DNA from 4 places in the Paenibacillus sp. FSL H7-0918 genome. Region 4 is predicted to be linked to each of the others. Evidence: riboswitches for the same ligand, from Rfam matches in the RefSeq annotation. Region 4 holds a riboswitch; each other region holds the start of a gene.
What was found. Region 4 has a riboswitch for cobalamin ahead of MHI15_RS19085 (S-layer homology domain-containing protein). Riboswitches for the same ligand answer to the same signal wherever they lie in the genome.
Positions count from the first base shown of each region.

Region 1: another riboswitch for cobalamin. It lies ahead of MHI15_RS18415 (DUF4430 domain-containing protein); the one in region 4 lies ahead of MHI15_RS19085 (S-layer homology domain-containing protein).
Region 2: another riboswitch for cobalamin. It lies ahead of MHI15_RS29365 (anaerobic ribonucleoside triphosphate reductase); the one in region 4 lies ahead of MHI15_RS19085 (S-layer homology domain-containing protein).
Region 3: another riboswitch for cobalamin. It lies ahead of metE (5-methyltetrahydropteroyltriglutamate--homocysteine S-methyltransferase); the one in region 4 lies ahead of MHI15_RS19085 (S-layer homology domain-containing protein).

Region 1 covers NZ_JBBOWJ010000002.1:991,022-996,992, forward strand. The annotation lists gene MHI15_RS18415 (DUF4430 domain-containing protein) at 61-2,625, opposite strand; cobalamin riboswitch at 2,796-2,998, opposite strand; gene MHI15_RS18420 (GAP1-N2 domain-containing protein) at 3,126-5,971, opposite strand, start outside.
Region 2 covers NZ_JBBOWJ010000006.1:136,929-142,899, forward strand. The annotation lists gene MHI15_RS29355 (ribonucleoside-diphosphate reductase subunit alpha) at 1-1,145, opposite strand, end outside; gene nrdG (anaerobic ribonucleoside-triphosphate reductase activating protein) at 1,202-1,717, opposite strand; gene MHI15_RS29365 (anaerobic ribonucleoside triphosphate reductase) at 1,714-3,699, opposite strand; cobalamin riboswitch at 3,943-4,177, opposite strand; gene MHI15_RS29370 (MTH1187 family thiamine-binding protein) at 4,556-4,864, shown strand; tRNA gene MHI15_RS29375 (tRNA-Thr) at 4,958-5,029, shown strand; gene MHI15_RS29380 (hypothetical protein) at 5,263-5,430, shown strand.
Region 3 covers NZ_JBBOWJ010000001.1:1,088,400-1,094,370, forward strand. The annotation lists gene MHI15_RS05095 (DUF4349 domain-containing protein) at 1-1,023, opposite strand, end outside; gene MHI15_RS05100 (DUF1540 domain-containing protein) at 1,452-1,604, shown strand; gene metE (5-methyltetrahydropteroyltriglutamate--homocysteine S-methyltransferase) at 1,751-4,054, opposite strand; cobalamin riboswitch at 4,210-4,415, opposite strand; gene MHI15_RS05110 (undecaprenyl-diphosphate phosphatase) at 4,515-5,375, opposite strand; gene MHI15_RS05115 (DedA family protein) at 5,426-5,971, opposite strand, start outside.
Region 4 covers NZ_JBBOWJ010000002.1:1,159,510-1,165,480, forward strand. The annotation lists gene MHI15_RS19085 (S-layer homology domain-containing protein) at 1-4,285, opposite strand, end outside; cobalamin riboswitch at 4,449-4,649, opposite strand; gene MHI15_RS19090 (cellulase family glycosylhydrolase) at 4,991-5,971, shown strand, end outside.

The DNA.
Region 1 (5,971 bases), 170 kb from region 4:
GCACCCGATCCGCTATTACTCCGAATCCATGTGTGCCCGCCTAATCAAACTTCCTCTTCCTTATTCTCCAGAGGTATAGTACCAGTACAAAGTATCACCGTTCTGCAAAATATAACTGTCTGCACTGATGCTTGGATCCGCATCCCGGTTCGTTTTATACTTCCATCCGCTGCTTGGGCCTCCATCAAATTCAGCCAACCCGTCAATAGATTTCACGTAGATGCTTCCAGCGTTGCCGGATGATACTACCTTAGTCCCTAATTGACTGACTAGTAAGCTATAAGCCGTTTCGCCCTCTTTTAGAGCTACTGTTGTACTGGCTAGGATGGTTCCTTTCCGGCTATCTCCAATCACTGAGAGGGTAGCGGTAGCTTTTGCTGGAGCAATAACAGACGATCCGACAGTCAGAGACTGAGTATAACGCGCTACGCTCGGTACGCTATCTTTAGCATAACCGGTAACAGTTATTGTATAGCTATTTGCTGGGAGACCCCCATCAACAACAGCCACACCTTGTTCATTCGTGATTACCTTCTTATCACCAACCGAAACCTGCACACCTGCAGCTGGTGAGGTAACCGGATCAGAAGTTAAGCTTTCCTGATTCCACACCCACTTTTTCTGTGAAACCTTTACAGTAAAAGCTTCATTAGCTTTTGGCTGTGATGGGGTAAGCACCACAGCATCTACAACCTGTGTATTTTCTCCTGCATAATAGACAAGTACACGATCGGATTCCTGTAGTTCGAACGCATCCATACCCACACTTGGATATATCCACTCCCCGCCGCGTGATACCACGAAGCTCCACCATCCGTCGTAAGTACCTTGCGAAACTCCATGGATACCTGATACAAAGTTGCCATAAGACGATTTGGTGATATCTACTTTAAAATCATCGGTAGACCCTAGTTGTTGCAACGCTTCAAGGGCATTGGAGGCTTTCAAAGTCCCCTCACTAATCAACCCTTCCGGGCCTTCAACGGTTAGCGAAGCTGTTACATTCTTAGAAATCACTTTTAGAGCTTTTGTATATTTAGCAATCGTTGGGGCTTTGCCTTCACGGTAGCCAGTTACAGTCAGTGTATAGTCACCTGCGGGCATATTTCCTGAGAATACGGCCTCACCTTTAGCATTCGTCGTTACCGTCTGAGCTCCAATTTGGACCTGAACACCCGCAGCTTTTGCAGTTACAGGAGAGGAAGTGTTCGTAGCAGCGTCCCATTTCCACGTCTTACTAGTTACAGTGACGGTAAAGGAATCGCCCTCTTTAAGATTTGCTTTGGAAAGCGTAACGGAATCCACAAGCTTAGTGTCATCTCCGGCATAATAAACCAGTACCTGATCTGAATCTTTAAGTACAAAATCACTCATGCCTACATCGGGATTAATCCATTTTCCGTCACGTGATACAACATACATCCATCCGTCATAACCACCAAAGCTTCCAGCAGCAATACTTCCGATGCCAGTCACATAACTGCCCGAAGGATTCGTGATCGGCAAGTTCGTTTGAAGCGCCAGCTTCTCTAACGCTCCAAGTGCGTTGCCAGCATAGGCGTACCCTTGTGCCAACGTGGCCTGTGGTCCCTCAATCGTTACTGGAGCGTAGATGAGTGAGCTCTGAATGGAGGATTTGGAAAAATCGTATAGCTTACTGTTGCTTCCTTTATATAGCAAATTATAGGCAACCAGCGCCTGAAGCCCTTGCTCTGTCGCCAGAATATTACTGCTTCCACCACGGCTATGGGTGAAGCTACCATCAGCTAGACGATAGCTAAGCAGGTTCTCCATTAGATCCACTTTGTTTTTGGTGTATTCTAATCCACTAGGATCAACTCCGAAGGAGGTGAGTCCAAGGATTGCTTGTGCGCTACTTTCAGCACTGTCACCGTAACCCCCATGGCTATCTTGAGCTGCAGATAACCAAGCTACGGCTTGTAGCCCTGCTAAGTAGGCTTCGGGATTATTTTTATGTGCCGCCAGAGCCGTCAAGGTTATCGCTGTCATATCAGGCTCACTTGCGCCTGAGGTTAGTGCAAAGCCCCCATCCGGATTCTGTTTGGAGAGAATCTCCGTAAGGAGCTTATCCGCCGTCCATTTCGCGTCACTTGGGATATTATATTTACCAGAATCCAGCGCAAGTAAAGCATATACCGGATTATTAAGCGTCTGTTCACTGAGCTTGCTATTATTATAAATTTTCTCAATCAGATTATAGCCAGGAGTCGTTCCGTTACCAGCAAAGCTAGTAGGATCTGCACCAATCGCTCTCACTGCGAGCACGATTCGAGCATAATCGGTTACATTGGTGAAATCGCCAGCTGCATCCTTTACTTTTTTCTCAAGCTCTGAAAGGTAACTAGCCGGCAGCTTGTACCCTGCTTGCGCTAATCCAATGGCTTGCCAATCCGATTGCACGCCACCTTTCAAGAGATATTCTGCAGCCGCATAAGTCGCATCCGCAACATTAATCCGCTCCGCGGCAGTTGCCTCCAGACCGGCGCCAGCGCCCGCTTCTGCAAATATTTGTCCCGCCGGAGCAAGAGATGTTCCTAGAATTGAAATGACCATGAATAAGGCCAGCCCAAGTGCTACAAACTTGGAAGACATGATTTTCTTCATTGTTTAACCTCTTTCTGTATAAGAATGGGTACTGCCGGGAATAAGACGCATAACATAAAGACCGCCCCTTTGGAGGGCGGTCAGGGAAGATTACAAATTGAGGCTGCGGCGCTTGCTTCCTGCCAACAGTCCATCTGTATATGTTCCACATTCTTACCCCACGAAGAATAGAAACGCTCACGAAAAAGGCAGGTCTCCTGGCTAATGCTTCATCGCTGTTCTTCACCTTCCCACCCTACCTTCGGGGCAGTGGCTTATAGAAGAAACGCTCCGCACATACAGTGGCGGGACCGCGCCGGACTCTTGCACCGGACTTCCCTTTTAAGCAGACGACTAGATTGATTTAGTCTGCACCTTTTCCAGTATGTAGTATCTTATTTTGACATCCATAATCATATCTATTAATACATAGCATGTCTATAGAAAAGCTTAGTATGGGCAGCAAAAAAATGAACAGCAATACGCCACCTTCCGGTGGGTATTGCTGTTCAGAAAGCTTGTTATTCTGCTGTTCCTTCCGGACTTGCAGTCGGGGAGGGTTCAGCACTTGAATCAGAAGCTGGTGGAATATTAGGATCGGGATCTACGATCAATGTAAATCTTCCGGCTTTGATCATACTTTTCTCTAGAATTGTCGCTCCAGGCTCCAATGTAACCTCAACCTGATAGGAAGGTTGTTCACCTTCAGTCACAGCTGTTGCGGAAGGCAACCCAGTGCTGTCCTCAGTATTAGAGGAAGGCGTAGGAGACGGAGATGCATCAGCTACAGCATTAGTAGCATCTGCACCTTCTGCTGTTCCTCCAGTAGTGCCAGCGGCATCTGACTCGTCAGCAGCGTTTCCCTCATCCGTCCCATCCGTTGACGGCACTGGACAAGTCCCATTTGTAGCAGCGACCTTAAAGCTTTTATCTATCTCTGTAGACGAAGACATTAAACTAATCTCAGTCGGTTGAAACTGCACACAGTCATCTGCACTTGCGAAGGTGAACACCAATATGCTGCTCCCCTTATCTCCTTCGACGCTCTGATCCTTCAAGTATACTGAAGCTGGAGGCAGTATATTGCCTGCACTCTGAACAGGGGTCGGCTCAGGGCTTGTCCCCGGCAGAGCCGTCTTCGTATCATCCGGACGCAGCATACTGAATACGATAATTGCAATAATCACCAGAATACCCGTAATGGAGCCGGAGATTAAGAGTCGAAATCGGCTGCGGCTGATCCAGCGCGCCAGCGGGGAAGCCAGTTGGGAGCGGGCTTCATTGTACACATTTTGCAGAGCAGGCCGAGCTGCCGCGACATAGTTCTTTCGGAATTCCCGATTCTTGAACGCTTCACGATCACTGCTCAGGAAATACTTCAGAATCGCCTTACGGTAACCCGGTTGCAGCTTTTTATTCGAAACCGTAAATAAAGGATTGCCTTGCGACCAAGCAAAAAACCGATAGATGATTTCTTTGTCGGAACCGGCTTTACGCTTTAACAGCTCCAGAAGCGCATCGTAATCCAGCGGACCCCCTTCACGCTGAGTTGTATAGTAAAAGGCTAGCGGAAGCCGTTCAAAGGGTTCCAGAACACGCGCCTCTTTTAGCAAACGACGACCCAGTAGCTGCACATCGTCTAGTTCCTGCGGAGACAATCCTGTAAAAATCTCCTCATTCGGCTTCTCTTCACCAAACCAGCGGTAAGCGGCACGCAGCGCATTCTCTTTCTGCTTGCTAATCCTATCCAGTGGCGGCTGCCAATCGACAACATTACCATACCGTAAAAAAACTACCTCCAGAAGCTCCTCCTGCGTCATATCAGAAAGCGATAAGCGGTTCAGTAAGAATCTATCTGCTGAAGCAGCAAGATCCTGCATTAGGGAGAGTGCCTTAGGAGCAACTCCTGTTCCTTTGCGGCGATCTTTTTCTGCCTTATCTACAATTTCATGAATTTCCGCCACAGAAGCCACTGGATCATGCTCCAGCTGGAGCTTTTCTAGCAAATAATCCTTCACAGCATTTTGAGCAAAAGACTGCTCTAACGCCACTGGCAGGAACCGCCCCCAATGGAGCACAAAGCTCAGAATATCCGCAGATCTGGACGCCGCAGCTAGTCTTGATTCCATATAAGGCTCAAGTAGCTGCTTACGGAAATAAGTTTCAGACATCACGCGCTGGAAGTAAGCTGCACTTAACTCATCATTACTCTCAATGATCCTGTAAGCAGCACTCAAAATATCCTTGCGGCCCGCTTCCACACTATGAAGCATCCCATTGATGAAATAATCCACGATTCTGACCCTGTAATTGTGATCTTTAAGTACAAAATACTCTTTAAAGCATTCCATAATCGCCGGATCTGGCACATTTCTTTGCCGAATCAGATCAAATTCCCGGTCAAACCGTTCTAAGAAAATATCATTCAAGCGGATTCTAGAATGAATTGCACCGTCTGGTTTAAGGTAAGAAAGCAAACCACTTAGCACCGCACTCTTGTTTTCCGTATATAAATGCTCGTTGCCTTGCTCAATCTCATAAAATATAGCCAGCTCATTATAGAAAGAAAGGGATAGCTTGTGCTCAGGACTCTCTCCACGTAGAATCTGATCGGCGAAGCTTACGAAGTCGTTAATATCTCCTGGATTCAGCAGTAATAGCTTCCACACCAAATCAGCATAAGGCTGGCGGGTCTCGCCAAAATCGACATTCCCCATCCGTCCGGAAGCCAAATCAAAGGTATAATCCTTCTCAATACTGCGATCACCGGGACGAAGTGAACCTTTTTCCACAAAGCTAAGATGTATATATTTACGGCTTTGCGGTTCATTCGCATACGTAATCACGCCTAATCTACGGCGGAATTCATACGGCAGCACGCTATACAGAATTTCTGTAAGCTCCACCGCCCGCGCGGACAACTCGGTGATAGGTACGTTTAGAGCCACGTAGATTTTTTTCTTACCCGCTACAGAGAGCATTACGGCTTGCAATAACGCCTTGAATATCCCTTCATCAATCCCTAACAGACGTAAGCCTGCGATTGGATCCGGGCTGCGGTCTGTGCGAACAACTGGAATAGAGGGCAGCTCCGGCAAGGTTCCACCAAGCTCTCCCGTATGACGCTCTGCAAAATCAGCATGCAGCCAGTCTCCATAGCTCTGCACAATTTCTTCGGAACGTGAAGCAGGAACTACATAGTTATGTGCAAAAAAAGCGCTTCGTTGGCCTGTGAAATCGGCCGCTTGATAACGACTAAGCCCAATAACTGTATCCCCGTTCTCAGCATGAAATAGGTGCAGCGCACCAGGATATGCAGCCTCATCCTTCTCTCCACGTGCGGTTAACTCCGCAGGAGCATCGTAGA
Region 2 (5,971 bases), on a different contig from region 4:
AGTGGACGGCCATTTTTATCTGTCCAGCCCATGACCTTTTTCACCTCATGAGGGCAGAAGAGGTTCCAATGGCTGCGCGATTCTACAGCTTCCATGAACAGGTCAGGCAGGGAGACGCCATGGAACACGTCATGTGCACGCATGCGCTCGTCACCGTTGTTCAGCTTAAGATCGAGGAAAGCGAGAATATCTTTATGGAATACATCAAGATAAACAGCTACAGCACCTTTACGTGTGCCCAACTGGTCTACACTGACTGCTGTATTGTTCAACTGGCGAATCCAAGGGATTACGCCGGAGCTTGTGTTCTTGTGGCCACGGATATCCGAACCACGTGCCCTTACTTTTCCGAGGTAAACGCCGATGCCGCCACCCATTTTGCTTAGACGTGCTACGTCTGTATTGGAGTCAAAGATTCCCTCTAGGGAATCGTCTACAGTATCAATAAAGCAGCTGGATAGCTGTCCAGCGACCTTTTTGCCGGCATTGGACATTGTAGGTGTAGCAGCAGTCATATAGATGTTGCTCATAGCCCAATAAGCTTCTTTTACAAGCTCAAGACGTTTCTCAGCTGGCTCACGGTGCATCAGGTACATAGCAATAATCATATAACGTTCTTGTGGAAGCTCCATTACACGGCCGTCAAAATCATGCGCCAAATAACGGTCGGATAGCGTAAGCAGACCGATATAGTCAAACAAAAGGTCGCGTGTATAATCGATACACCCGCCTAGTTCGATAATTTGTTCTTTGGTGTAATGACTTAGAAGTTCTTCGCGATAGATTCCTTTTTTCACGAGATCCGTAATTAGTGGATACAATTCACCGTAAGGCTCTTCTGGATAAGCTTTGTAGCGGCGATGGACGGCAGCTTTTTTATAAAGGGTAGTCAGAAGGGCGCGGGCAGCTGCGAACTTCCAGTTAGGCTCTTCTTTTGTTACAAGCTCTAGAGCGCTCATGGTGAAGGCGTTGCTGATTTCTTCTCCGCTTACCGAGTCACGACGCAGTTTGGAATTCACTCCACGCAGCAAAGTTTCTTTATTTAGTTGATCGAGACCTTCCAGAATACGGTCAGCGTAGACGGAAAGACGGTTCTCATCAAAAGCCAGTTGGCGATTATCCGGTTTTACTACGAATTGCGGCATGTTTAGTTCATCCCTTCTTATTTCAAATTAATTTTTCAATATCAAAAATTGATATATTATAGCGCAGCAGGCTGCCACAGAAAGACCTCCGAGCCGTTCATGCTGGCCGGAATGTCGATAATGCGTTGGTTGGAGCTTCCCCGGTAGAGAAGCGTAGTATCTTTCAGTTCTTCTACAAATCTTCCATCTATTAACACCTGACACTGTTTAAGTAGATTCCACTCCGGCGTACCGGGAAGGGCTGTAAGTTCTTCGTACGTATAACCACTGTAAATCCAGATTGAGAACCCTGGCAGTACAGTGCGAAGCTCATGAATGAACCCCAGCAACTCTTCTGCTGAGAAAAAAGGATCGCCGCCTGCCAGTGTCAGACCATCCAGCAAAGGGTTAGCGGCGATTTCTGCAATGATTTCATGTTGTCGTTCTAAGGTGAAGACTTCTCCATATTTAAAGTTCCATGTCTCGGGATTAAAACATCCCGGGCAACGATGGCGGCAGCCGCTGAGAAAGAGGACGGCCCGCATGCCCTCTCCCTCGTTAATCGACTCCGGATAGTAACCGCAAATATTCATAGATGCTTAACGCGATCCCGAACTTCAGCTTGTTTGGCGGCATTAAAGCGGGTCTGATAGTCGCCGGTTAAATAACCTGTAACTCTGCGCAAACGGCGGATGTGCACATCATTCTCATTTGCGTTGCAGGAAGGACAGTTTGTCCCAATTACGCCTTCGTATCCACAGCTGGAGCAGCGGTCAATCGGATGGTTAATGCTGAAATAACTGACCTGTTGTTCGAGCGCATATTTAATGATTTTGATAAAAGCCGATGGGTTGTTGCGGGCATTGCCGTTTAATTCGACATAAGAAATAGCCCCGGCATTGCAGTATTCATGGAAAGGAGCTTCCAAGCTGATCTTCTGAGCAGCACCCAGATCGAAGTATACAGGGATGTGAAAAGAGTTCGTATAATATTCACGGTCGGTTACGCCCGGAATGGAACCCAGTACCTTGCGGTCAACTTTGGTGAATTTACCGGACAAACCTTCTGCTGGAGTAGCGAACAGGGTGATGTTAAGATCCAGTTCCTCACTTTTCCGATCGCAATAGTCCCGCATATGACGCACGATAGCCAGCGCCTTGGCATGAACTTCCATATCCTCGCCATGGTGTTTGCCGTACATAGCTTTCATACATTCCGCCATACCGATGAAGCCAAGAGACAGACTGCCATGCTTCAGCAGATCGCCTACAGTGTCATCGGGTGCAAGATGTTCGCCGCCTTCCCAAACGCCTTCTCGCATCATGAAATCGGAAGCTTTAGCTTTTTGTGCGGTTTGGATGTGGAAGCGATGGAGAAGTCCTTCCAGCGCAATATCCATATAATGATTTAGATCTTCATAGAAGCCAGCTTCGTCTGCGACGGTACGTCTGCCTGTTACTGTGCCGTGTGCCAGACCTAGCCGAACCAGATTTAGTGTATTAAAGGAAAGGTTGCCCTTCCCAGAGCAATGATTACGCCCAAAACGGTCACCGAGCACTCGGGTTCGGCAGCCCATTGTAGCGAACTCCGTATCAGGATCACTTGAATCATAATACTGCAAGTTGAGCGGAGCGTCCAGATTAGCGAAGTTTGGATATAGTCTGCGCGCAGAACATTCAGCTGCTTTTAGGAACAGTTCATAGTTAGGATCGCCTTGCTGTTGATTGATTCCTTGCTTGCATTTGAAGATTTGAATCGGGAACACTGGTGTTTCTCCGCTGCCAAGTCCGTTCATAGTTGCGGTTAGCAGAGAACTGATCACAAGCTGACCTTCTGGTGAAGTACAAGTACCGTAGTTGATGCTGGTAAACGGTATTTGTCCACCGGATCGGCTGGACATGGTATTCAGATTATGTACCATACTTTCAGCCGCTTGCAGGGTTTCGATTTCGGTTTCCTTTAGTGCAAAACGGAACGCTCTTGGATATGACTCCGCCAGATCGGTCCGGCTCATCGTAATCTCGCCCAAAGATTCGTCAGCTTGTCCTTCTTCAAAATAATCCAGACCCTTGCGGAACAGCTTGGCGAAGGATTTGGTTACATAAGGTGCCAGATCGTAATCGAGTTTATTGGCGGATACACCACCATATTGAGCATTTTGCTGGGATTGGAAAATAATCGCTACCAGAGACATAGCTGTCATTATTGAGTTCGGAGGACGAACGCTGCCGTTGCCGGTATTGAAACCTTCACGGAGAAGTTTATCAAACGGGATAAAAATACAGTTCGTCGTTCCAATCGCGTATTGATCCAGATCATGCACATAGACGACATTGTCATCAATAGCCTGCACTAGCTGTGGCGGCATCGTAAAATTGCGGGCGTACCATTTTGAATATTCACTGCCGAACTTGCTCATTTTACCGGAGAAACTCTCTCCATTCAAATTGGCATTCTCGCGCAATAGGTCCATATCCCGACTGTCGATAATATCCCGGCCTAAATCAATGAGCTCTTCTAAAAGAACTTCCCGTGCATTTTCTACTCCATTAAATTGTCTCTCCAACAACGTCATTGTACAGCTCTCCTCTCAGTATAAAAGAAAAACATCTATCATCAAATCCATATATCCATAAGAAGTTGGACTGCTATAAGCAGTCGTATATTTGTTCAGATTACATAAAAAAAAGCATCCCCTACCCGAGGATGGCAGAAAATGCCCGATGCGTTATGTAAATATCCACACGGATATTTGCAGAGGTCTCTACGTAGATGACCGCATGCGGACACCATCCCTGTTCCTCGCAGGCATCAATAGTTGGTGTCGTCGAAACAGGTAGGTCTCCTGGCTTCCGTGGGATCTCTCGGCGCCTTCCCAAGGGTGTTCCTAACCCTCAGTGGCATTTGCCGGGAGATGTGGATTCTCAAGCTTCCCAGAAGCTTAAGAAGGCCATCCGGTTACAGTGGCGGGACCGCAGCGGATTCTCACCGCGCTTCCCTATTAAGCTCTAAATCCGGTTAAGGATCAAAGCGCCTGTCTCCACTATATTTTGTTGTCGTTAGATAAAAATAACCCAAGATGTTGTGTTTGTAAACAGTTTTTTAGAAAACCCGCGCGGGGAGCGGGTTCTTCAAAAGTACTCCACAAATGATCCACAGGCTGTCCATAAGTAATCCACAATTGATCCACAGGGAGATGCGAAATGATTCATAAATTGTCCGAAAAGATGCCACAAAGAGTCCATAAATATAGTGCAGATGACCCTAGAATTTGCTCATGAGAAAATACTCTTAGCCCAAAGTCATATTTTGGAGTAATCAGAAGAAATAGAAGAGATAAGGGAGGATAATCTTGCTTAGTTTGTGACAGAGCGGTGGAATTGTTACAATGGAAGGAGACAGCTACTATAAAATTTCGAGGAGGTATTCTCATGCCTATCGCTGAAGTTACAGTTATTCCAATTGGAACAGGCAGTACCAGTCTTAGCAGCTATGTTGCGGATATGCAGCGGGTGCTGAAGACAGTAGAAGGGATTACTTATGAACTTACGTCTATGGGTACGATCATCGAAGGGCCTCTGCAACGCATTTTTGCCGCGGTAGAAGCTTTGCATGAGTCTCCTTTTGCCGCAGGTGCAGAACGTGTCTCTACTTCACTTAAAATAGACGACCGCCGCGATAAACCCTCTACTAGCCGTGGAAAGTTAGAGTCTGTGGAGCGTAAGCTACAGGTGGATTAGCAGTTTAGGAGGGCGGAAAACAGGGAGAAATAGGCTTGCGTTTCTGGCTGAAAGTTGTATAATATTTTTTGTTTGACAGAAAAACAGCGTTAAGCTGGTGTAGCTCAGGGGTAGAGCAACGCACTCGTAATGCGTAGGCCGGGGGTTCAATTCCCTTCACCAGCATCCTTACAAAGTCGATAGTGGCGCGTGTTCCCGGGTTTTTGGAACTGCGCCTTTTTTTTGTACAAGCATCAACTTCTAACATTCTTCTAACCTTTAGTCGATTAAAGTGGGTGTCTCGTCAATTTTCTCCACTTCTTTTCGGGTTCCTAGAATAGAATCTCCGATACATCGGGGCACCGCTTCCTGCAGATTGGGGAGAACATGTGAATAAGTATCCAGAGTGATATTTATTGATGAATGGCCTAATCTTTCCTGAAGTCGAATATGATGGACAGCCCCTGCTGTTCCCTGTTCTTCTGGAGAAACGTATCAAGGAAGATAAGACATGGCGCGAAATCGGTAATGAAAACGGTATGACTAGTGGTCACTGTCGAGCAGATGGAAGGCGTGTCGCAAGCTGACAGCAATCAGAATGAAGGATGTGGCGGAGGTGCAGCATAAGCTGCTTTTCTCTTGCGGGGGCAGATCGGTTAGATGGTAATTACTATAAAAATAAAAAAGACACCACAAGGTGTCTTAGTACAGATACTTTTCGCTCGAATTTCACGAGCTCGTCAGTGAACTGAGTTCATAAGCAAGACTGGCTACGGCTAACAGATGAAGAGATAAAGTAATATCAATGTTAAAATGTGCGGTAATATTAATTTTCATAGATAACCACGCTCCTAAAGTATAAATACACATAAAGAAAACTTTATAAAGCGCTTGGCCTGCCATCATCAGTGCCAGGTAGCCATCCTGTACAGACGCCTTAGCGTTTCGACAATAACATTATACTTAATATTTTGTGTTTTGCCAAAAAAAGGACCCCCAATTCTTGGTCGGGGTGGCGGTTCTGTGTGGTTTCTCAGCGCTTTGGAATCATGATGGTCATTGAGGCTCCACGCACGCGGCTGCAGAATGATCAAATGGAAGTTACGTTTCGGTGTTCATATCTGCTGC
Region 3 (5,971 bases), on a different contig from region 4:
TTCCCGATTTTCCTGCCGTATCCGCTGGGTCTGCTGCTCCCGTCGTGCACGGATATTTTTGCGGGCAAACCAAACGATGACTAAAATAATGCCCGCACCGATTAGAATCGGCAATGCACCTGCAAGAATTACAAAAATCCACTGAAACATAACAGATAGTGCGTTCAGGCTTCCTTTTAAAGCATCCGATGCCCGTTCTAGCAATGGACCTTGCTCTGCCTTTTCCTTCACGGCTAAGCTCTCATCCGTCTGGTACACTCTAAGCTCTACCGTTGAAAAAGATACGTTCTGATCTATATATCGCATTCTGCCTTTGATCTGCTCAATCGTTTCTTGAATCGAACCAAGCTCGTTTGCAAAGGCGACCAGATCACTTGATTTCGTTGCTTTTTTCATAAACTCTGTGTATTGAGCTTCCATTAACTGCTTTGCCTTTAGACGCGACTCCAGATCAACATACTCCTCCGAGACATCCTGACCTTGAATACTGCGTTGTAGCGATTCGTGTTTTACTTTTTCCAAATTATTCAGAAAAGGAGAGAACCCGGAGGCAGGCACCTTAAGGATAAACGTCCCTCCTTGCTCATATTGCGACATGTTTTCGTTAAACTCTATAATATATCCTTTAGCCATCGTTACCATGTTGCGGATTTCAGTCTGAGCTTTACCGTAATCTTCTACTTCCATAGTCAGATTGGCATGATAGATTAGCTTCTTGTTCAATCCTTCCACGACATCACTGCCCGTGAATCCCGCGTTCCCTTGATCCGTGTTCTCTGATGTCAAACCTTTTTCAACTGGGGCTTCGTTGCCTCCCGCTGCTGTCTCAGCTTCTGCTGAGGTGCTCTTATCCGCTAATGTAGCTTTCGAAGATTGCTCAGTGGTTGCTGCAGCAGAATTACTCGTATTTCCGCCGTCACCAGCTAATTTGTCTGCCGCCGAATTGTTATCACCCGAGCCACAACCTGCCAATACCACCGCAAGAATTAATAAACATAAGTAATGCAGACCCCATTTGCGCATTCTCATTCCTCCAAAAGTGTAGTGGTTATCCCTAGCATTGTAACGTTACGGAATGTCATGTTCTGTACAGATCTCTTCCGTCTCTCATTTCTATAACGCCCCAAAACTTGGAAGGTTGCACTGGAATATGGAATTTCGGTAAATTTCTTTTGGTTTTTCTTGTTGAATACACAAAAAGCCGCATTTCTGCGGCTCTTATTGGACATATTTTTGATGTGGGAAGGTGACCCGAAAGTTAAAGAACTTATTTGCTTACAAACTCATTATTTGGTACAATTACCACGTCTAACCTAGTAAAAAAAGCCAAATACCCTCTATTCATAATGAATGAGGGCGTGACACGGCTTTGTTGAGACAAGCTCCACCTTGCTGAACAGAGCCGTTCATTGAATGATACTATCAATTACTATAAGGGGAGGTGAACCCTCATGGCAAAAGACGTAGTTTGTGAAGTTAACTCCTGCACCCACTGGGCAGAAGAGAACAAATGCAGCGCTGAATCGATCTTCGTAGCTTTCCACAGCTCCCAAGAACCAAAACGCGCAGAAGAAACAGATTGCAAAACTTTCGAAAGTAAATAAGTAAATGCCTGAAGGGACCCTCCACGGTTCCTTCTTTTTCTTTTTCATTCTAACAAGATTGAGAATTATTATCAAGTAGCTGATTATAAAAAAATAAGTGAACTAAAAAGCCAGGGTAAATTACCCTGGCTCTAATTTATTTATGTCTATTTTGATGCAATAACCCCTGACTTTTCCCTCGCAATAGCAGCAGCGCTTACCATGTTACGTAGTGCATCCTCTGTCTCCTGCCAGCCACGTGTTTTCAGACCGCAATCCGGATTAATCCAGAACTGTTCAGGGTCCAGCACCCGCAGCGCACGATCGATATTCGCCGTCATTTCTTCTACAGCCGGAACCCGCGGGCTATGGATGTCATACACTCCAAGACCGATTCCTTTATCATAGGCCTGCTCCTCAAAGCTGATAATCAGCTCCCCATGGCTACGTGAAGTCTCAATGGAGATTACATCAGCATCCATAGCCGATATGGAATCGATCATGTCATTGAATTCGCTATAGCACATATGCGTATGAATTTGTGTCGTAGCCTTCACATGGTTCGTAGCAACGCGGAACGACTTCACTGCCCAGTTCAGGTAATGCTCACGGTCTTCTGCCTTAAGCGGAAGTCCTTCACGTATAGCCGGCTCATCCACTTGAATCATTTCGATGCCTGCATCTTCCAACGCTTTTACTTCATGGCGAAGGGCAAGAGCAATTTGATTGGCTACCTCTTCCCGGCTGAGATCATCACGTACAAATGACCAATTGAGGATAGTTACAGGACCCGTCAACATTCCTTTAACCGGAAGCTTCGTCAACGATTGTGCATAGACACTTTCTTTAACAGTCATAGGCTGTATAAATGCAACATCCGCGTAGATCACCGGTGGCTTAACGCAACGGGAACCGTAGGATTGAACCCAGCCATTACTAGTAAACAAGTATCCATCCAGCTTTTCTCCGAAAAACTCCACCATATCTGTACGCTCGAACTCACCGTGGACCAGAACATCCAGACCTAGCTTTTCTTGGAAGGTAATTGCATCCGCGATCTGCTCACGAACAAATCCATCATAACGCTCCTGATTCCAGACCCCTTTACGCCATTTCAATCTCGCCTGACGCACTTCTACTGTCTGCGGGAAGCTACCAATTGTAGTGGTTGGCAGAAGTGGAAGCTGCCATTTCTCTTGCTGCACCTTTAAGCGTTCAGCAAAAGGCAAACTGCGTTGGTCCGGCAAAGCTGCAAGTGCAAGCACTTGCTCCGCCACATCCTTACGGCCACGCTCAGGTAGTGCGCGGAATGCTGCAATAGCTTCACGACTAGCGGCCAGCGCTGCTTTAGAAGCTTCTCCTTTATCTGCGAGGGCTGCTCCGAGCAAACTAAGCTCTGCAAGCTTCTCATCGGCAAAAGCTAACGCATTCTTAACTGTCGCCTTCTGCTTCACCTCACCTTGAACGGTGACTGGGACATGCAGCAGACTGCAAGAAGGCTGAAGAATAAGACGATCAAGCGGCACATGAACGCTGAGCTTTTCTACCAGTTGCAGCTTAGCGTCTAAATCGGAACGCCAGATGTTCCGTCCATCAATAATTCCGGCACCCAGCCATTTGTCCTTCGGCCAGCCAAGACGTTCGATAGAAGCCAGATTCGCTCCACCATCGTGCACAAAGTCAAGACCCAAGCCTTGAACAGGCAACTCTAGCAGTGCCTCCAACGGTTCAGCAGCTTCGAAATACGTCTGTAAAATAATATTCAAGCCCGGCACGGAGCCGGCAATTTCTGTGTATATCGAGTTAAGCAGTGTTAATTCTTCTTTACTTATGCCTGTAACAATCGCTGGCTCATCGATTTGTACCCAGCTTACCCCTTCTTGCTTCAGTTCCTGTAGCAGTTGAACATAGACTGGAACAAAACGTGCAGCAATCTTGGCGATATCTGCCGCTGCGTAACCTTTGGACAGCTTAAGGAAGGTATACAGACCTAAAAGTACCGGTTTACCTTCAATCCCTGCCTGCGATTTAGCAAAACGATAAGCCGCTAGAGGTTTATTTTCAGTCAGGCGTGGTGTTTGTGTGCCGATCTCTGGAACGATATAGTGATAGTTCGTATTGAACCATTTGGTCATCTCACAGGCAGTAGCCTCAGTATTACCACGGGCCATTGCAAAATAAAGATCAAGCCCGATGTCGCCGCCATCATACGTGTACCGTGGAGGTACAATTCCAAACATAACAGCCGTATCCAACACATGGTCATAAAAAGTAAAATCATTCACCGGAATAAGCTCAATTCCTGCCTCTTGCTGGGTCTTCAAATGCTGCAGCTGAATTGCTGCCATTTCGGAGCGGAATTGCTCTTCATTTATTTTCCCCTGCCAGTAGGCTTCCAGTGTCTTTTTCCACTCGCGGTTCTTTCCGATTCTCGGATATCCAAGATTACTTACTTTTACTTTATTCGTCATCTCGATACACTCCCTCTTCCATCTCTTATTTCAAACTCCAAAGCTACTTGCTTTCCTATAAAAAAGAGCGCCCTTCCCTAAAAAAGTCAAAGGGAAAGACGCCCATGATATACCCATGGTTAACGTCTAACACCTCCCTATCTTCCGTAGGTGAAGCAGTGCTGTTGAAACAGGCAGGTCTCCTGGCTAGCGGCGTCAACATCTTGAGCAGTCTTCCCAGCAGTAGTAAATTGCCAGTGACCTCTGTTGCTCGAGATTCTTCCGTTACAGTGGCGGGACCGCATCGGCTTCGAACCGAATTTCCCTATTAAGCCTACCGAATTACTATTTTCCGGTCAGCACCTGTCTCCGATATCATTCATCATTTGAGTGTCTTAATCTGATGTCATCATACGTGAAAGCCCCAGCAATCTGCAATAGATTACTGGGGCTTCTGTTATATCGATTCCTTATAACGGACTTAGAAAAATACGAAATATACTACAGCAGCAAGAATTATACGGTATATAGCAAACGGTAAGAGCTTGATACGATTGATCAGTTTTAAGAAGAAACGCATCGATAACAGCGCAAATAGGAAGGCACTAATAAAGCCTGCAATAAAAAACGGCAACGCGTCCATGGTGAAATATTGCCAGTTTTTCATCAGTGACAACAGACTGGCACCTGCCATGATGGGTACTGCCATAATAAACGTAAAATCAGCAGCGGCACGATGGCTCATCCCGAGGAGTACTCCACCAGAAATCGTCGAGCCCGAGCGTGAAAATCCAGGCCATAACGAAAAACACTGTACAAGACCTACACCAAGTGCCTGTTTGTATGTAATCTGATCTACACTCTCAGTTCTGATCTTCTTCGGCCCAAACAGATCGGCAATAATCATTAATATAGCCCCAATCACTAGACCAATTAACACTGTTGAGGTAGAGAATAAATGCTCATCAATATAATCATTAAACAGAACACCTAACACACCTGCAGGCACTAACCCTACCAGAACCTGAGTCAGCTTGAGATGCCCGCCCTGCTCCAACTGCTGTAGCTCCTCTGTTACAGGATCCAACTGCTTACGGCTGAAACGCTTTAAGCCTAACAAATCAATGAACCGATTTCTAAAGATCACAACAACCGCTAATATTGAACCCAGTTGAATAACTACTTTGAAGGTATTTGCTGTATATTGTCCAAATAACTCCTGTGATTTCAGCCACATATCATCAACAATAATCATATGACCCGTGGAGGATACTGGAGCAAATTCGGTTAAACCTTCAACAAGCCCCAAAATAATGGCTTTAATAATCGTTAATAGCTCCATTTGTTTCCCTCCTTTTTAATAGTCATTTCTATTATCAGTCCACTACCCGCTTAGCCCTCAGTGTTCATTCTCCGGCTGCGTTTGCGGAAGTACAGAAACCCAAGAATAACTAATCCGCCAGCAATTAGTACATAGACTACATTGGAGTACACATCCATGTACACGGCAATGTCTTCCCAGGATTCGCCCAATACCGCGCCAATAAGCACAAGCAGCAAATTCCATCCCAATGTGCCAATCGTTGTGAAGATCATAAATACTCCAAATTTCATGCCCGACATTCCCGCCGGAATCGAAATCAGACTGCGGACCAGCGGAACCATCCGACAAAACAATACAGTCCAGTAGCCATATTTATCAAACCAGGCGTCAGCCTTGTGGATATCTTTTTTACTGACCCTAATTAGGCTACCCCAGCGTTCAACCAGTTTCTCTAACCGGCTCACATCCAATAATCGGCCAATATAATAGAGAATTACTGCACCCAGTAGTGAACCAGCCGTGGCAGCAATGATTACACCAGGGATCGTCAAGCTCGTCGTAGTCGTCATAAATCCTCCAAAGGGCAGGATCACTTCTGAAGGAATTGGTGGAAA
Region 4 (5,971 bases):
AAGGCGTTAAGCCTTGAATGACCATCCCCGTGATATCTGGATCAGCCGCTGTAGCATTACTGCCTAGTGCCCATCCACCGCCGCTGATCTCTCTGCCCAAAATATAATCAATGAGCAGCTCTCTAGTCGTCTGCGTCTTTACACCCTTAACCACTGGAATGTCGTAATGATTACTGTCCAGTGCAATGAGAGCAAACACAGGTCCATTAATACCTTGCTTAATTACAGTATCAAAATCCGCGAGCGGTTCCAGTAGGTTATAACCCGCCACTTTATCAATATTTTTGTTGATTGAAGTTAATGCCAAAATAACTCTATCATATTCCGTATATTTTACGCTATGCAGCTTCCCAGCTTTTTCTTTAAGAGTTGCTTCTACATTCGCGTAGTACTTAGTGTAATAACTATCTGGAACCTTCACGCCTGAACGTGCCAGCCCGAACACTGTCCAGTCCCCGCCAACCGAGGAGATAACCGGGTTTGTTACTGTTTTTTGCAAAAAGGCAGCTGTGTTCTGAATATAAGAACTAACTGCTTTATTCTGAATAGTCGGACTAACCACTTTGTTCCCACTCTTATAATCATGGGTTCTAGTAGCTACAACAGCCGCCATTTCTCTAGTTACAAGCTCTTTAGGTTTAAATTGATTATCATCACCTAACATCAAACCAGTCGCAACAACGGTCTCTACATCTGCTTTGGCCCATGCCGATACGGTGTTGATATCTTTAATCGCTGTTCCTGGCTTCGTCGCCGGGATGGCCAATGCTCTGACGATAATTGCTGCCATCTGCTCACGAGTAATCTTGTCATTTGGCTTAAATTCATTATTAAAGCCTGTGATTAGACCTGCCTTATGCGCAGCATTCACATATGGATAGAACCAATCACCTAGAGCGACATCCTTATAGGTAATGCCTTTATCACTCTTAATATCAAGTTCTAATGCAGAAACGAGAATCTTAGTGAACTCCGCTCTTGTGATATAAGCTTTCGGATTCACCTGGCCATTATTACCTTGGATATATCCTTTTACTGTAGCTGTTTCAATCGCTGAATAGGCCCAGGAAGAGATCTTATCAGCATCTGTATACAGTTGTTTAATATCATTCGTGTTCTGGGTAGGATCCTTAGGAGTCACTGTTGGAGATGGACTCACATTTGGATCAACGCCGGCTTCCGGATTAGCTCCCCCACCAGGAGCAGGAGTAGCACCAGGCTTAGGCGTTGGGGTTGGAGTAGGGCTTGTAGTTGGTATCGGTGCATTTAGATCCACACCCAAATTCGTAGTATAACGCCACTGAATTCTGTCCCCGGAACTTAGGTCATATGAAGATGCTCCATAATTAGGATATTTCCCATTCACATTATACATCCATCCACTGCCGCTGCCATGGTCAAATTCCCCATCACCAGCTATGGATTCAACATATACACTTCCAAAGTCACTGTTCCAGGAATCTCTATAGTCGATACCGCGGCTATCCAGCACTCTTTTTAGTACAGACCACACTGTGTCACCAGATTGTAGCTCTACCTGTACAGATGGAACAACATATCCCTTATTAATCGTAAGCTTATCCACGGACAGGATTACATATGGTTTCGATGGAGTGGTTCCGCCACCATTGTTGCCACCATTGTTGCCGCCATTTCCTTCACCATTTCCGCTACCATTACCGTTACCACCGTCGCCGCCAGGTGTTTGTACTGCACTGGAAGCATACGCAATGTAGTCAGTGAAGTGATTGGTTTTTACAATTAAGTCATTTCCACTATCATAGGCATACTCAGACTTACCGCTTGCAAAACCTAAGTCATCACTTGCAAATTTTTGAATGGCATGAGGGGTGCCATTTTGAATATAAGCAGCTTCTTTTCCTTTAAGGTCCTTAAAGGTTAACGTAATAAATTGACTAAATTCTACTCTTGCACTACCACCCATGGAAAATGCTTGAAGAATGTTATCAAGCTTCTTGTCCCCAGGAATAATCTGATTCACACTATCTTTTAGTGCAGATTCTGCACCGGTTAAAGCTGAAATCAGTTCAATCGTTGAGGCATCCCCACTCGTAACTTTTGCACCCTTAGGAATGACTACAGATACGTTACCTTTTATGGCCTCTATCTGAGGAAGGTCGCTGTTACTTGGTAAATTGACACTAACCTTTGATTGATTTTCTTCTGAAATAGCTACTGTGATTTCTTTGTTGCTATCTCCAGCGCTGATCGGAACGATATAATCATTAGCGTCATTTGGGATTTCAACTTTCGGGTTCTCCCCAGAAGGTAACGGAAGTTCTTTCGGACCCTCTGGTTGCCCAGGCCCCGGTTCTTCTGGTTGTTCCAGTTGCACATCATTCATATCAAAGAGACGGTTGCTATGATTGATCAGACGATCATAGGACACAAGAGCATACGTACCTTGGTCCGTCGCCATATTGTCCACTTTGCCTGTGAGGATATGCTTAAATCCACCCTCAGGTGCAGCAAAGCTAAGTAATGCATCAATAAGCGAATTTCCACTTTTAACAAATCTAGCGTCAGTGTGCGGATCTACGCCTACACCAGTTAAGGCTACAATTACCTGCGAGATACTCTCGCTGCTAGTGCTTCCCCAGCTTGTAAATCCGCCTTGATTGTTTTGGTTATCGGACAGCCATTGGATGGCCCGATCCACGGCAGCTTTTACATCATCACGGGATGCATAATAAGGTGCAAGAGCTTGCATCGCCATCGCAGTCATATCGACATCGGCTTTGGTTACGCCTAATTCCCAGCCACCAGCTTCTGCTGTACCTTTTTTAACCTCTTTATCTAAAATGTACTGAACTAGTTTTTCTCTTGTGGTCTGTTCTGTAACTCCATCAACTACAGGGATCTCATAGTTATGGCTATCTAACGCGATCAGAGCAAAAATCGGACCATTATTGCCTTGCTTTTGGATATATTGATAATCAGCGAGTGCTTTTCTCAGATCATATCCCGCAACATTTGTGATATCTTTTCCGATAGAGGTAAGTCCTAGAATCGCTCTGGAATTCTCTGTGCTTTTATTGGCGTCGAGTTTTCCATCCTCTTTAATGATTGATGCTATTTTCGTAGCTACATTATTGTAATAGAGATCATAATAACCGTTAGGTACTGTATAGTTCGCCCGGGCCAGAGAAAGGATCGACCATTCTCCGCTGCCTGTTCCAAACGTTGGATTCTTTACAGTATTTAAAATATAAGCAAGGTTTTTATCTAACTGTTGTTTGACGGCAACTGAAGTTTCCAGTTTGTAAGTAACCTGATAAGTTACATTTGTTTTGTTTCCAGCTCCGTCAAGAGCCGTTACAGTAATTGCATTACTGCCTGAATTCAGAGTAGCTTTATACTCCCCATTTGCAGGTGATAAAGTAACTCCATTCAGCTTCACTTCTGGAGTAATGTCACTATATACATTGTCTGTGACAGCTACTTTGAAGCTTATTTCTTTATTGGATACTTCCTGTTTATCTTGTATGCCACTTACTGTAATAACAGGGGGTTCTATGTCTAATGCATTATTAAGACCGACAAGCGCATGATCTACACTTATTTGAGAGCTTGCCATGTTTTCGAGCACGGAATAGGCTTCATAAACTGCCGATTGCACTACTGGTCTGTCCAAAATAGTTTCTTTATTAGGGGCACTGTTAATCTCGGCGATTTCCGCAGTTAAAGCATCCTTATTGGCAAGTTGAACTGGGATTTCCCCCCAGCCGCCAAGATCAGAACCATAGCCATAAGTGGTGAACTGAGTTCGAATGATGTCACCGTCTTGAGGCTTATAATCGGTCATCCCAAACGGAGGAAACACATTATTTACTGCATACATCCAACCCGACATGGAGGTGTAGTCAAACTGACTTAACCACTCGGGGTCTGCTTTAGTGCTGACTGTATTCCCATCGGCTGAAATCATATCTAAAATATATTGTGGAATATTGACTTCGCTTCTGCCACTATCTTTAACTTCTGATAAATAAAAACCACTATCTATATTTCCTAAATATCTATAATTCCCATCACCTAGCGCACGTGTTATTAAAGATGCGCCATTATCGCCTTCATAAATCGGAACTTTAATAGGTTCCTTAATATACCCTTGGCCTAAGGTGAATTTCTCTACGGATACAGATACATACCCTTTAAGGGTAGAGCTTGCTCCATCTGCTTGAGCCGGGATTACACTTGTAGAGAATGTCGTAATAAATACAGCTACAATAAGTAACCACGCTAAAAACTTATTTTTCTTCATTTTTCCATAACCCTTCCCTTCATACCTATGATAAAAAACAGAATAAACTTTCTCATAACCACAAAAAAACCACTCAACATAAACGTCAAGAGGTTAAGATAGTGAACCACAGTAATAGCTGGCAAACACTATTCAAGCACCTCTCTATCGATCGTAGAGTTTGATGGTGTAACAGAAAAAGGCAGATATTCTGGCTCAAGTATCATCACCCTTGCTGCCTTCCCAGTTTCCCAGTGGCATTTTGCAAGGACTCCTCTTTCACAGCGGCGGGACCGCGCGGGATTCACACCCGCTTTCCATTTAACCAATCTATGATTGTACTTCCGCAACATTCATAGTTGGCACCTATTTCTAATTTTAAATTTTCATGCTTCATCATAACTAATATATATGCTTTTGTCATGTTATATTTCTTTTTTGTATAACGGGCAGCTAGAGATAATCCTATTGAATAACCAATTTCTATGAGTAGGGTTATTTAAATAATTTCTTTATCCAACTGTGGGGTAAATTAATTTAAATCACTAATTCTTATATGAATTTACCACAAATTAGTAAGGTACTCGCTAAGTGTATTCTATGTTAGGGTATATTCAGAAAGCGTTTACAAAATAAAACTGGAGGTGTTTGTGTTCATCTAACCACCGAGTACAGCGTCAAAGCCAGGTCCAAGCATCCTAAATTTATCTCACAAAGGAGAATTCAATGACTACGCGAATCCAGAAATCCTTCTTATCATTGACACTTGTCACCGCTCTTCTGCTCTCTCTGTTCTCATCCATGGCCGCAGCTGCAACTAAGGACGAGCAACAAGCTAAGGCAGCGCCAAAGAGTAAGATCCAATCCTATGTAGACGAAATGCAGCCCGGATGGAACCTTGGCAATACTTTAGATGCTACAGGTGAGGATGAAACCTCCTGGGGCAATCCACGTGTGACCCAAGATCTTATTAAAAAGATCGCCGCTCAAGGCTATAAAAGCATTCGGATTCCTGTGACCTGGGATACTCACATGGGTGCGGCACCAGACTATACCCTAGAAAAGGCCTACCTCGACCGTGTGGAAGAAGTTGTCGGCTGGGCACTGGACGCCAAGCTTTATGTCATGATTAATGTCCATCATGATTCCTGGCTATGGGTAAGCCATATGGAAGAAAAACACGATGAAACGCTGGCACGTTATAATGCAGCCTGGACTCAAATTGCCGATCGCTTCAAGGACAAATCCGATAAGCTGATGTTCGAGAGCATAAATGAGCCTCGGTTCACCGATGGTGGAAGCACAGACGAAGCAAAAATGGAGCAAATGCTTACTGAACTTAATAACTCTTTCTATCAAATCGTGCGGAAATCCGGTGGGAAAAACGACCTCCGCCCACTTGTATTACCTTCATTAGAGTCTTCACCTACGCAAACAAGAATGGATCATCTCTATAAGACGATTACGGCTCTGAACGATTCAAATATTATTGCGACCGTTCACTTCTATGGCTTCTGGCCGTTTAGTGTGAACATTGCCGGCTACACCACATTTGAAAAAGATACAAAAAATGATATCACTCAAACTTTTGATAACGTTTACAATACATTTGTAGCTAAAGGCATCCCTGTCATCGTCGGCGAATTTGGTTTATTAGGTTTCGATAAAGACACGGGTGTGATTGAACAGGGCGAGAAGCTTAAATTC